One region of the Kocuria salina genome, then DNA from elsewhere that is predicted to be linked to it. Evidence: riboswitches for the same ligand, from Rfam matches in the RefSeq annotation. Region 1 holds a riboswitch; each other region holds the start of a gene.

Region 1 (3,260 bases):
GTGCTGGTGGTCACGGCCCTGTTCCGCGGCAGCTACCACCTCTACCAGGGGATCGGGCCCTTCCTCGGCAACGTGGTGATGGGCCTCGTCTTCGCGGAGCTCTACCGGCGCACCGGCCGGGTGATGCCCCTCGTCGTCGCGCACTTCCTGCTGGACGCCGTCGGCTTCCTCGGGGCAGCCCGGCTGCTGGGCTGAGACCCGCCCCGCGGGGCGCGGCCCAGCCGCCGGGCACTGCGGGCCCGGTCGCGGACCAGGCCGGCCTCAGATGGTGACGGCGCCGTCCGGGGTGCTGAACGAGACGGAGAGCACCCCGGGGGTGCCGTCCGGATAGCGCCAGTCGACCTCGAGGTCCTCGAGCGCGGTCTCGACGGGGGCGCCCAGCCACTCGGCGACCCGTTCCGGGGCACCGGCGATGGTCATCCCCGCGAGCCCGACGTCCGTGATCCGCGCCTGGGACGGGTGCATCTCCGGGGCGGAGTCGAAGTGGATCATGAACGGCAGCTGCGGATCGGCGATCAGGCCCTTGACGCCGATCTGGTGCCACTCCAGGCACCGGCCGTCCGGGAACACCCGGTGGCCGGGCACGGAGCGGCGCCCCAGGCGCTGCTCGAAGGGGGCGAGGTCCTCGACCTCCACGACCCAGCCCAGCCAGCCGCCGCCGGCGGCGGACCGGGCCCGCACGGCCTGCCCGAAGGGGGCCTTCTCCGCCGCCGGGTGCTGGAGGACCTCGACGACCTCCACGTACTGGTGGTTCGTGAGCGGCAGGATCATGTTGCGGGTGCCGAAACGGGGGTGCACCCCGCCCTTGACCGGTTCGATCCCGAGCTGGTCGGCGATGCGCTCGGTGGTGGTCTCCAGGCCCTCCGGGCGGCAGGCGTAGGACACGTGGTCGACTCTCATGGGCACATCGTGGCACCCTGTGAGTTTCGTCTCCAAATCGGTCCGCGACGCGCCGGGCACCGTGCGGGCGACACCCCCGGGCGGGGCGTCACGCCCGGCCCCGGCTTGACGCCGTGCGGGCCTGATCCGGAGAATGCTGTCCAGGTCATGAGCGCCAGCGTCCAAGCCCCAGCTAGCTGGCCGGCAACCCTCCACCGCGGTGGGGTGCCCTGGGTGAAGACCAGGCTCCTCGCGACCGGCGAGCGAGCAAGCGCGGGTCCCCGGCGCCCGGCCGTTCCCGGCCGCACCGCCTCGGCCGGGACGGGACCCCTGAGATCCACAAGGAGTCCCACGGCATGTCCGATCTCCCCGCCTCCAGCACCGACGCCTCCGCCGCCCGCACCGACGTGGCCGCGGCCGAGCGCCCCACCCCCGAGAACCCCGGGGGCTGGGCCTTCGAGACCCGGCAGATCCACGCGGGGCAGAGCCCCGACCCGGTCACCGGCTCGCGCGCCCTGCCGATCCACCAGACCACGTCCTTCGTCTTCCCCGACGCCCAGGCCGCCGCCGACCGCTTCGCGCTCGCCGAGCTCGGCCCGATCTACACGCGGATCGGCAACCCGACCACGGAGGTCGTGGAGAACCGGATCGCCGCCCTGGAGGGCGGCGTGGGCGCCCTCATGCTCAGCGCGGGGCAGTCGGCGACGACGTTCGCCGTGCTCAACGTCGCCGGCGCGGGAGACCACCTCGTGGCCAGCCCCAGCCTGTACGGCGGGACCTACAACCTCTTCAAGTTCACGCTGCCCAAGCTCGGCATCGAGACCACCTTCGTCTCCGACCCCGACGACCCCGAGGCGTGGCGGCAGGCGGTCCGGCCGAACACGAAGGCCTTCTTCGCCGAGACGATCCCGAACCCGCGCAACGACGTCCTCGACATCGAGACGGTCTCCGGGATCGCCCACGACCACGAGGTCCCGCTCATCGTGGACAACACCGTGGCGACCCCCTACCTCGTCCAGCCCCTGCGCTGGGGCGCGGACGTCGTGGTGCACTCGGCCACCAAGTTCCTCGGCGGGCACGGCACGGCCATCGGCGGCGTGATCGTGGACTCCGGGGCCTTCGACTACGGCCGCTACCCGGACCGCTTCCCCGGCTTCAACCAGCCGGACGAGTCCTACGGCGGCCTCGTCTACGCCGAGGCCCTGGGCGCGGAGGGGCCCTTCGGCGTCAACCTGTCCTACATCCTCAAGGCCAGGGTGCAGCTGCTGCGCGACCTCGGCTCGGCGATCTCCCCGTTCAACGCGTTCCTCATCGAGCAGGGCATCGAGACGCTGTCCCTGCGGATGGAGCGGCACGTGGCCAACGCCGGGACGGTGGCCCGCTGGCTCGAGGCCCGCGAGGACGTGCGCTCGGTGTCCTGGGCCGGGCTGGAGTCCTCCCCGTGGCACGAGCGGGCGCAGAAGTACGCGCCCCGGGGCGCCGGGTCGATCCTGGGCTTCGTCCTCGACGGCGGCCGGGAGGCCGGGGCCGCCTTCGTGGACGCCCTGACCCTGCACTCGAACGTCGCCAACATCGGCGACGTGCGCTCCCTCGTGATCCACCCCGCGTCCACCACGCACAGCCAGCTCCTGCCCGAGGAGCAGCTGGCCGCCGGCGTGGAGCCCGGCTTCGTGCGCCTGTCCGTGGGCCTGGAGCACATCGACGACATCCTGGCGGACCTGGAGCAGGGCTTCGCCGCGGCCGCGGCCGCGCAGGGAGGACAGGAGTGACCGTGACGGTCGTGAGGGGCTCCGGCGCCGGGACCGCCGTCCGCGAGGACGGCGTGCCGCGGGTCGCCGGGATCGGCGAGCTCGAGCTCGAGTCGGGCTTCCGGCTGCCCGACGTCCGGATCGCCTACGAGACGTGGGGGACGCTCGCCCCGGACGCCTCCAACGCGGTGCTCGTCGAGCACGCCCTCACCGGGGACACCCACGTGGCGGCCGGCCGGGCCCGCCCCGGCGCCCCCGAGGCCGAGCGGCGCGCCGCCGAGAGCGGCGGCTGGTGGGAGGGCCTGATCGGCCCCGGCGCCGCCATCGACACGGACCGGTGGTTCGTGGTCTGCACCAACATCGTGGGCGGCTGCTACGGGTCCACGGGCCCGGCGACCCCCGCGCCGCCGAGCGTGGACCCCGAGGGCCGCCCCTGGGGCTCCCGCTTCCCGCTCATCACCGTCCGGGACTCCGTGCACGCCGAGGCGGCGCTGGCCGACGCCCTCGGCATCGACGCCTGGCGCCTGGTCATCGGCGGCTCCATGGGCGGGGCCCGCGCCCTGGAGTGGGCCGTGACCTACCCGGACCGCGTCCGGGCGTGCGCGGTGGTCGCCGCGTGCGCCCAGTCCAGCG
Region 2 (3,260 bases), on a different contig from region 1:
GTGACGAACAGCTGCGGGCGCCCGGTCACGGCGGTCAGGCCCGTGTAGGCGTCCCACACGGACGAGGCGAGCTGCTCGCCGGGGACGTCCTGGTCCGCCACGAGGGCCGGCTCCTCCAGCTGCACCCAGTCCGCGCCGGCGGCGGCGAGCTCCTGGAGCAGCCGCGCGTACACGGGCAGCAGCTCGGGGAGCCGCTGCAGCGGGTCGAAGCCCGCGGGGGCGTCGTCGTCGGCCTTGGCGAGGAGGAGGAAGGACACCGGGCCCACGAGGACCGGGCGGACGGTGAAGCCGTGCGCGGCGGCGCGGCGGACGTCGGCCACGAGCCGGTCGGCGGTGGCGCGGAGCGGGGTCTCCGGGCCGATCTCGGGCACGAGGTAGTGGTAGTTGGTGTCGAACCACTTGGTCAGCTCGAGGGGAGCGCGCCCGGCGTCGCCGCGGGCCAGCACGAAGCTCGCGTCGAGGCCGAGCCGGCCCTCGGCGTCGGCGAGGTCGGCGAAGCGGGCCGGCACCGCCCCGAGGGCCACGGTGGTGTCCAGGACCTGGTCGTAGAGGGGGAACGCCGCGGGCAGGGACGAGTCCCGGGCGCCGAGGCCCAGCTCCACGAGCCGGCGGTGGGTCGCCAGCTGCAGGTCGGCGGCCGCCGACTCGAGCTCCTCGCGGGTCGAGCGCCCGGCCCAGTAGTCCTCCAGGGCCTTCTTAAGCTCGCGGCGGCGGCCGATCCGGGGGTAGCCGGTGATGGTGGCGGCGGGGAACGGGACAGTGGTCATGGTGGTCTCCTGAAGAGGTGTCGAGGGGTCGTGCGGAACGGTGGGTGGGCGCGTGCTCAGGCGGGGAGCAGGAGGTCCTCGAGCGCGACGGGCACGTGCGGGACGCGCGGGAGGTCCACGTGCTCCAGCAGGTCGAGCGCGGCCCGGTGCTCGTTGAAGGTGTAGAGGTGCAGCCCGGGGGCGCCGGCGTCCAGGGCGGCGCGGGCCAGCCGCGCCGCGAAGGCCACGCCGGCGCGGTGCCGCTCGGCAGGACCGGGCGCGTCCTCCAGCGCGGCGGCCAGGCCCGGGTGGGGCGCCAGGCCCGCCAGCCGGCACAGCGTCCGGAGCCGCCGCGGGTCGGTGACCGGCATGATCCCCGGGACGATCGGGATCGTCACCCCGGCCGCCCGCGCCGCCGCGACCAGGCGCTCGTAGCGCTGCGGGCGGAAGTAGACCTGCGTGATCGCGAAGTCCGCCCCGGAGCGCTGCTTGGCCAGCAGCACCTCGACGTCGTGCCGGAAGGACGGCGACTCCGGGTGCCGGGTCGGGTAGGCGGCCACGCCCACGGCGAGCCGGCCGGCCGCCAGGGCCGCGGTGTGGCGCTGCTCGACCTCGCGCACGAGCTCCACGAGCTCGCCGGCGTGCCGCAGCTCGCCCGGCTCGGCCCCCGGGTCGAGGTCGCCGCGCAGGGCCAGGACGCCCCGGACGCCGCGGCGGACCAGTGCGGCCACGGTCTGCTCCAGCTCGGCCCGGGTGCTGCCGACGCACGTCAGGTGGGCCAGGGGCCGCAGGCTCGTGCGCGCCAGGAGGTGGTCGAGCAGGGCGAGCGAGCTGTCCCGGCGCTGCTCGTCCCCGCTGTACGTCACCGAGACGTGGTCGGGACGGGTGGGCTCGAGCTCCTCGATGGTCCGCAGCAGCGTGTCGGCGCTCGCCGCGCTGCGCGGCGGATAGAGCTCGTAGGACAGGGACGGCGGCGCCGGCCGGGCGGTCGGGCGTGGTGTCACGTTCTTCCTCCAAGGGTCACCCCGAGGGAGGGCAGCAGCCGTCCCGGAGTGGACCCGGGAGGCTGCGACAGCTCCATCGGTCCTGGCGGGAGCACCGTTCCGCGCACCCCGTGGCGGGGGCGCGGATGGTTGCTGCGGCGTCGACGAGCCAGGTCTCTCGGCCGCTCTGGATAGATGCAGGACCCATTCCAGCGGCTGCCCCGCCGCGCTGCCAAGTGCGGGCGCCCAGAAGACGCCGGTGCGCCGACTGTGACGACCGCGGCGTCACAGGACGCAACACGGACGCGCGACGACGCACCGGCGGCGAGGCCCATGAGGAGCGCAGGTCCGGGGCCGTCACGATCCGGTCTCGGGTCTTGCCGGGCCGGGGCGGGCGGCCTAGTCTTTGACAACCAACAGGTTGATCAAGGAATCAGTTGACGAACACCGTGGATCCCGGCGACGACGAGCTCGACAGGGCCTTCCTGGCCCTGGCCGACCCGGTCCGCCGCCGCATCGTCGCCCGGCTCAGCCGCGGCCCGGCCACGGTCACCGAACTGGCGGAACCCTTCGCGATCTCCCTCCAGGCGGTCTCGAAGCACATCCAGGTCCTCGAGCAGGCGCAGCTCGTCACGCGCACCCGTGACGCTCAGCGCCGGCCCGTCCACCTGGACCCCGCACGGCTCGAGGCGCTCACCGCGTGGATCGACCGGTACCGGCTGGTCCGGGAGGAGCAGTTCCGCCGCCTCGACGCCGTGCTCGACACCCGAGCCGCGGACCGCGGCGAGCACACCCAGGACTGAACCATGGGACACGCCCTGCACCTGACCGTCCCCGACGGCCTGCCCTTCATCGACTTCGAGCGCGAGTTCGACCACCCCGTGGCCGACGTCTTCCGCGCCCACGCCGACCCCGAGCTGTTCCGGCAGTGGATCGGGCCGCGCGGGCTGCGGACCCGGATCGACGGCTTCGAGTTCCGCCCCGGCGGCGCCTACCGGTTCGTCCAGCGCGGCGAGGACAGCACCGAGGAGTACGCCTTCCGCGGCGTCTTCCACACGGTGCGCGAGAACGAGCTCGTGGTCCAGACCTTCGAGTACGAGGGCTGGCCCGACGCCGTGGACCTGGAGTACCTGCATTTCGAGGACCTGGGCGACGGCCGGTGCCGGCTGCGCGGGCACACCGTCCACGCGTCCCAGGAGGCCCGCGACGGGATGGTCGGATCCGGCATGGAGAAGGGCGTGGCCGAGGGCTACGAGCGGCTCGAGGAGCTGCTGGGCGGGCGGACCGCGCAGGGCGGGGCCTGACCGTGGACTGGACGCTCGAGGTGGTGCTGGTGCCGGTGCGCGACGTCGACCGGGCCGTGGAGTTCTACCGGGACCAGGTCGGCTTCCACCTCGACCACCACACCACCACCGAGCAGATGGACATCGCCCAGCTGACCCCGCCCGGGTCCGGCTGCTCGATCGTGGTGGGCAACCTCCCCGCCCACCGGGAGATGGCCCCCGGGTCCCTGCGCGGGCTCCAGCTGGTG
Region 3 (3,260 bases), on a different contig from region 1:
CGGCGGCGCCCACGGCGATGGCCTGGTCCACCACCGCGCCGACGCGGCGGGAGTTCACGAAGCAGTCCACCACGTCGATCGGCCCCGGGACCTCGGCGAGCGTGCGGTGGCCGGGCTCGCCGTGCACTGGCTCGCCCTTCGGGTTGACCGGGACGATCGTCATGCCGAGGTCGTCCCGGATCCGCTTCGCCACCGAGTGCGCCGGACGGGCCGTGTTGCCGGTCAGCCCCACCACGGCCCACCGGCCGGGCCGTGTCATGAGGCGGTCGATGACGGCGGGGTCGTTGCGGCTCATGCCCCCAGCCTGGCACGGAACCCGTTCCCCCTCCTTCTTCCTCCGCGGGATTGCACGTGTCGGCGACCTCGCGGAGGGGGGAGGGTCAGGAGAAGAGCGGCAGGAGGTCCGCGTGCGCGCCCAGCTCCGCACGCTCCTGGGCGGTCAGCTCCGCCCGGCCGGTTCCCACGCGGGCGAAGTGCTCGTCGCTCCAGTGCTCGAGCGGTTCCCGCTCCCACAGGTCGGTGAGGACCCGGCGGACCTCGGCGAGCCCGTCCACGGCGGGACCCGGGGAGCCGTCCAGGTGCTGGATCAGGTCCAGGTGGTGGACCGTGGCCTCCACCGCGAGGGTGCTCAGCAGGTCCTCGACGCGCAGCACGTGCCCCTGGGTGCGGACCGCGCCGTCGCCGCAGTGCTGCGCGGCGTGCACGAGCGCCCGGGTGGTCTCGCGGTGGAGGGCGCGCACCGGCTCCCAGTCCAGGACCATGGACGCGGCCACGCGGGTGTGGCGCCGGGCCTCGGCGGCCCCCGCGGGATCGCCGCCCCAGTCGGTCCAGTAGGTCGCGGCGTCCCGGTCGGGGCGGGCGGTGGTGGGCGTGTGCAGCGCGACCAGCCCCCGCAGGGCGTCCATCGCGCAGTGGTGGGTGAGGTCCCGGACCGACCACCCCGGGCAGCCAGTGGCGGCCCAGGAGTCGTCGTCGCCGAGCCCGTCGAGGACCGCGCCGAACGCCGCGCAGGCGTCGCGTACCAGGTCCGCCCGGGCCGGGCTTCTGCGGCTCGTCATGGGTCCATGGTGGGGCACGGAGGGCTCCCGTGCCAGCGATGTGTCGCGATCACCACGGATGCGACGGATTTGCCAGGGAACACGCCGAGGACGTTCAATTGGTGGTGTAACCATCCGGAGCGGCTGAGAGACCTGGCTCGTCGACGTCGCAGCAACCGGCACGGATCCGTCTGATCCTCCGTGCGAGGTGCTAATGCCAGGACCGATGGAGTTGATCATGAGCACTTCCCTGCTGGGCTCTGCGCCGGCCACCGCACCGGGCACCGCGAAGCGCGCCTTCTCCGTGGCCTTCGAGCACGTCGGCAAAGCCTTCCCGTCCGGCCGCGAGACCCACCACGTCCTGCAGGACGTCGACGTCACGGCCCGGCCCGGCGAGGTCCTGGCGGTCCTGGGGCCCTCGGGGTGCGGCAAGTCCACGCTGCTGCGGGCCGCGGCGGGGCTCGACACCGCCTCGGCCGGACGGGTGCTCATCGACGGCACCCCCGTGTCCGGCATCGACCCGCGCTGCGCGGTCGCCTTCCAGGAGCCCCGCCTGCTGCCGTGGCGCTCGGTGCGCGAGAACGTCCGCCTGGGCCTGCCCCGCGGACTCCCCCGGGACGAGGGGGACGCCGTGATCGACGACCTGCTGCGCCTGGTGGGGCTCACCGCGCACGCCGGCCACCGTCCCCGCGCGGTCTCCGGCGGCATGGCCCAGCGCGCGTCCCTGGCCCGGGCCCTGGCCCGCAATCCCGGGGTCCTGCTGCTCGACGAGCCCTTCGGCGCGCTCGACGCCCTGACCCGCCTGAAGATGCAGGACCTGCTGCTCACGATCCACGCGGCCCAGCCCACCACCGTCCTGCTCGTCACCCACGACGTCGACGAGGCGCTGCAGCTCGCGGACCGGATCGTGGTCCTGGGCCGGACCGGGCCCACCGCCCCGGCCTCGATCAGCACGATCCTCGCCGTCCCCGGCGAGCGCCCCCGGGACCGGGCCTCCGAGGTCCTCGCCGAGCTGCGCGTGCAGCTCCTCGGCCACCTCGGCGTCGACACCCACCACCCCGCGACCCGCTGACGCGGCCCACCCCCACCCCGACTCCCCTCCCCGGACCAGCGGCGGCACCCGCCCGCGCCGCCCGGCACCGTCCGTCCACCACGAAAGGCTCCGCCATGCCCCTGCCCCAGCGCTCCGTCCGCACCGTCCCCGCACTCGCCGCCGTCCTGGCCCTCGGCCTGACCGGGTGCATGGCCGGTGAGGGCTCCGGTGAGCCGCCCGCGGAGGCCGCCGGGGACGGCACCGTCCGCGTTGACTGGGCCACCTACAACCCGCTCTCCGTGGTGATCAAGGAGAAGGGCTGGCTCGAGACCGCGTTCGCCGAGGAGGGCATCGAGGTGGAGTGGGTGCAGTCCGCCGGGTCGAACAAGGCCAACGAGGCGCTGCGTGCGGAGGCGGTGGACATCGGCTCCACCGCGGGCTCCGCGGCGCTGCTGGCCCGCAGCAACGGCACCCCGATCCGGGTGATCGACCTCTACTCGCAGCCGGAGTGGTCCGCCCTGGTCACCACCGCCGGCAGCGAGGTGCAGGAGGTCGCGGACCTCGAGGGCCGCACCGTGGCCGCGACCAAGGGCACCGACCCGTACTTCTTCCTGCTCCAGGCCCTCGACGAGGCCGGTGTGGACGCCGGGGACGTCACGATCCAGAACCTGCAGCACGCCGACGGCCGCGCCGCCCTGGAGAACGGCCAGGTGGACGCCTGGTCCGGGCTCGACCCGATCATGGCCGCCGCGGAGGAGAACGGCGCGGAGCTGTTCTACCGCAACGTCGACTTCAACACCTACGGCTTCCTCAACGCCCACGAGAGCTTCCTCGAGGAGCAGCCCGAGGCCGCCCAGACCGTGGTGGACGTCTACGCCTACGCCCGGCAGTGGGCGCAGGAGAACACGGAGGAGACCGCGCAGCTGCTCGCCGAGGCGGCCGGGATCGAGCTGTCCGTGGCCGAGAAGGTGCTCGAGCGCACCAACCTGGACATCGACCACGTGCCGGGCGATGAGCAGCTGGCGGTCCTCGAGAAGGTCGGGCCGATCTTCGTGGAGTCCGACGACGTGGCCGGCCAGGAGCAGATCGACGAGGCGCTCGGGAGCATCGTGGAGAGCTCCTACGCCGAGAACGCCGACGCCTCCCGCGCGGCCGAACTGGTCGGGGCCGGGCAGTGACGCAGCCCCTGG

Evidence for each region. A riboswitch is a leader RNA that binds a small molecule or an ion and turns the genes downstream of it on or off. The one in region 1 is predicted to bind S-adenosylmethionine.
Region 2: it holds a riboswitch for S-adenosylmethionine, as region 1 does, so the genes downstream of both, E7Z53_RS05155 (methylenetetrahydrofolate reductase) here and E7Z53_RS15350 (bifunctional o-acetylhomoserine/o-acetylserine sulfhydrylase) in region 1, are expected to answer to the same signal.
Region 3: it holds a riboswitch for S-adenosylmethionine, as region 1 does, so the genes downstream of both, E7Z53_RS05465 (ABC transporter ATP-binding protein) here and E7Z53_RS15350 (bifunctional o-acetylhomoserine/o-acetylserine sulfhydrylase) in region 1, are expected to answer to the same signal.

Annotation. Positions count from the first base shown of each region.
Region 1 covers NZ_SSSF01000008.1:128,656-131,915, forward strand. Annotated here, with positions in the region: gene E7Z53_RS15340 (CPBP family intramembrane glutamic endopeptidase) at 1-195, shown strand, start outside; gene E7Z53_RS15345 (VOC family protein) at 262-900, opposite strand; SAM riboswitch class IV at 1,044-1,159, shown strand; gene E7Z53_RS15350 (bifunctional o-acetylhomoserine/o-acetylserine sulfhydrylase) at 1,236-2,648, shown strand; gene metX (homoserine O-acetyltransferase MetX) at 2,645-3,260, shown strand, end outside.
Region 2 covers NZ_SSSF01000002.1:227,216-230,475, forward strand. Annotated here, with positions in the region: gene metE (5-methyltetrahydropteroyltriglutamate--homocysteine S-methyltransferase) at 1-767, opposite strand, end outside; gene E7Z53_RS05155 (methylenetetrahydrofolate reductase) at 824-1,750, opposite strand; SAM riboswitch class I at 1,821-1,927, opposite strand; gene E7Z53_RS05160 (ArsR/SmtB family transcription factor) at 2,179-2,532, shown strand; gene E7Z53_RS05165 (SRPBCC family protein) at 2,536-3,033, shown strand; gene E7Z53_RS05170 (VOC family protein) at 3,036-3,260, shown strand, end outside.
Region 3 covers NZ_SSSF01000002.1:291,833-295,092, reverse strand. Annotated here, with positions in the region: gene E7Z53_RS05475 (CoA-binding protein) at 1-295, opposite strand, end outside; gene E7Z53_RS05470 (maleylpyruvate isomerase N-terminal domain-containing protein) at 381-1,058, opposite strand; SAM riboswitch class I at 1,166-1,270, shown strand; gene E7Z53_RS05465 (ABC transporter ATP-binding protein) at 1,276-2,109, shown strand; gene E7Z53_RS05460 (aliphatic sulfonate ABC transporter substrate-binding protein) at 2,205-3,248, shown strand; gene E7Z53_RS05455 (ABC transporter permease) at 3,245-3,260, shown strand, end outside.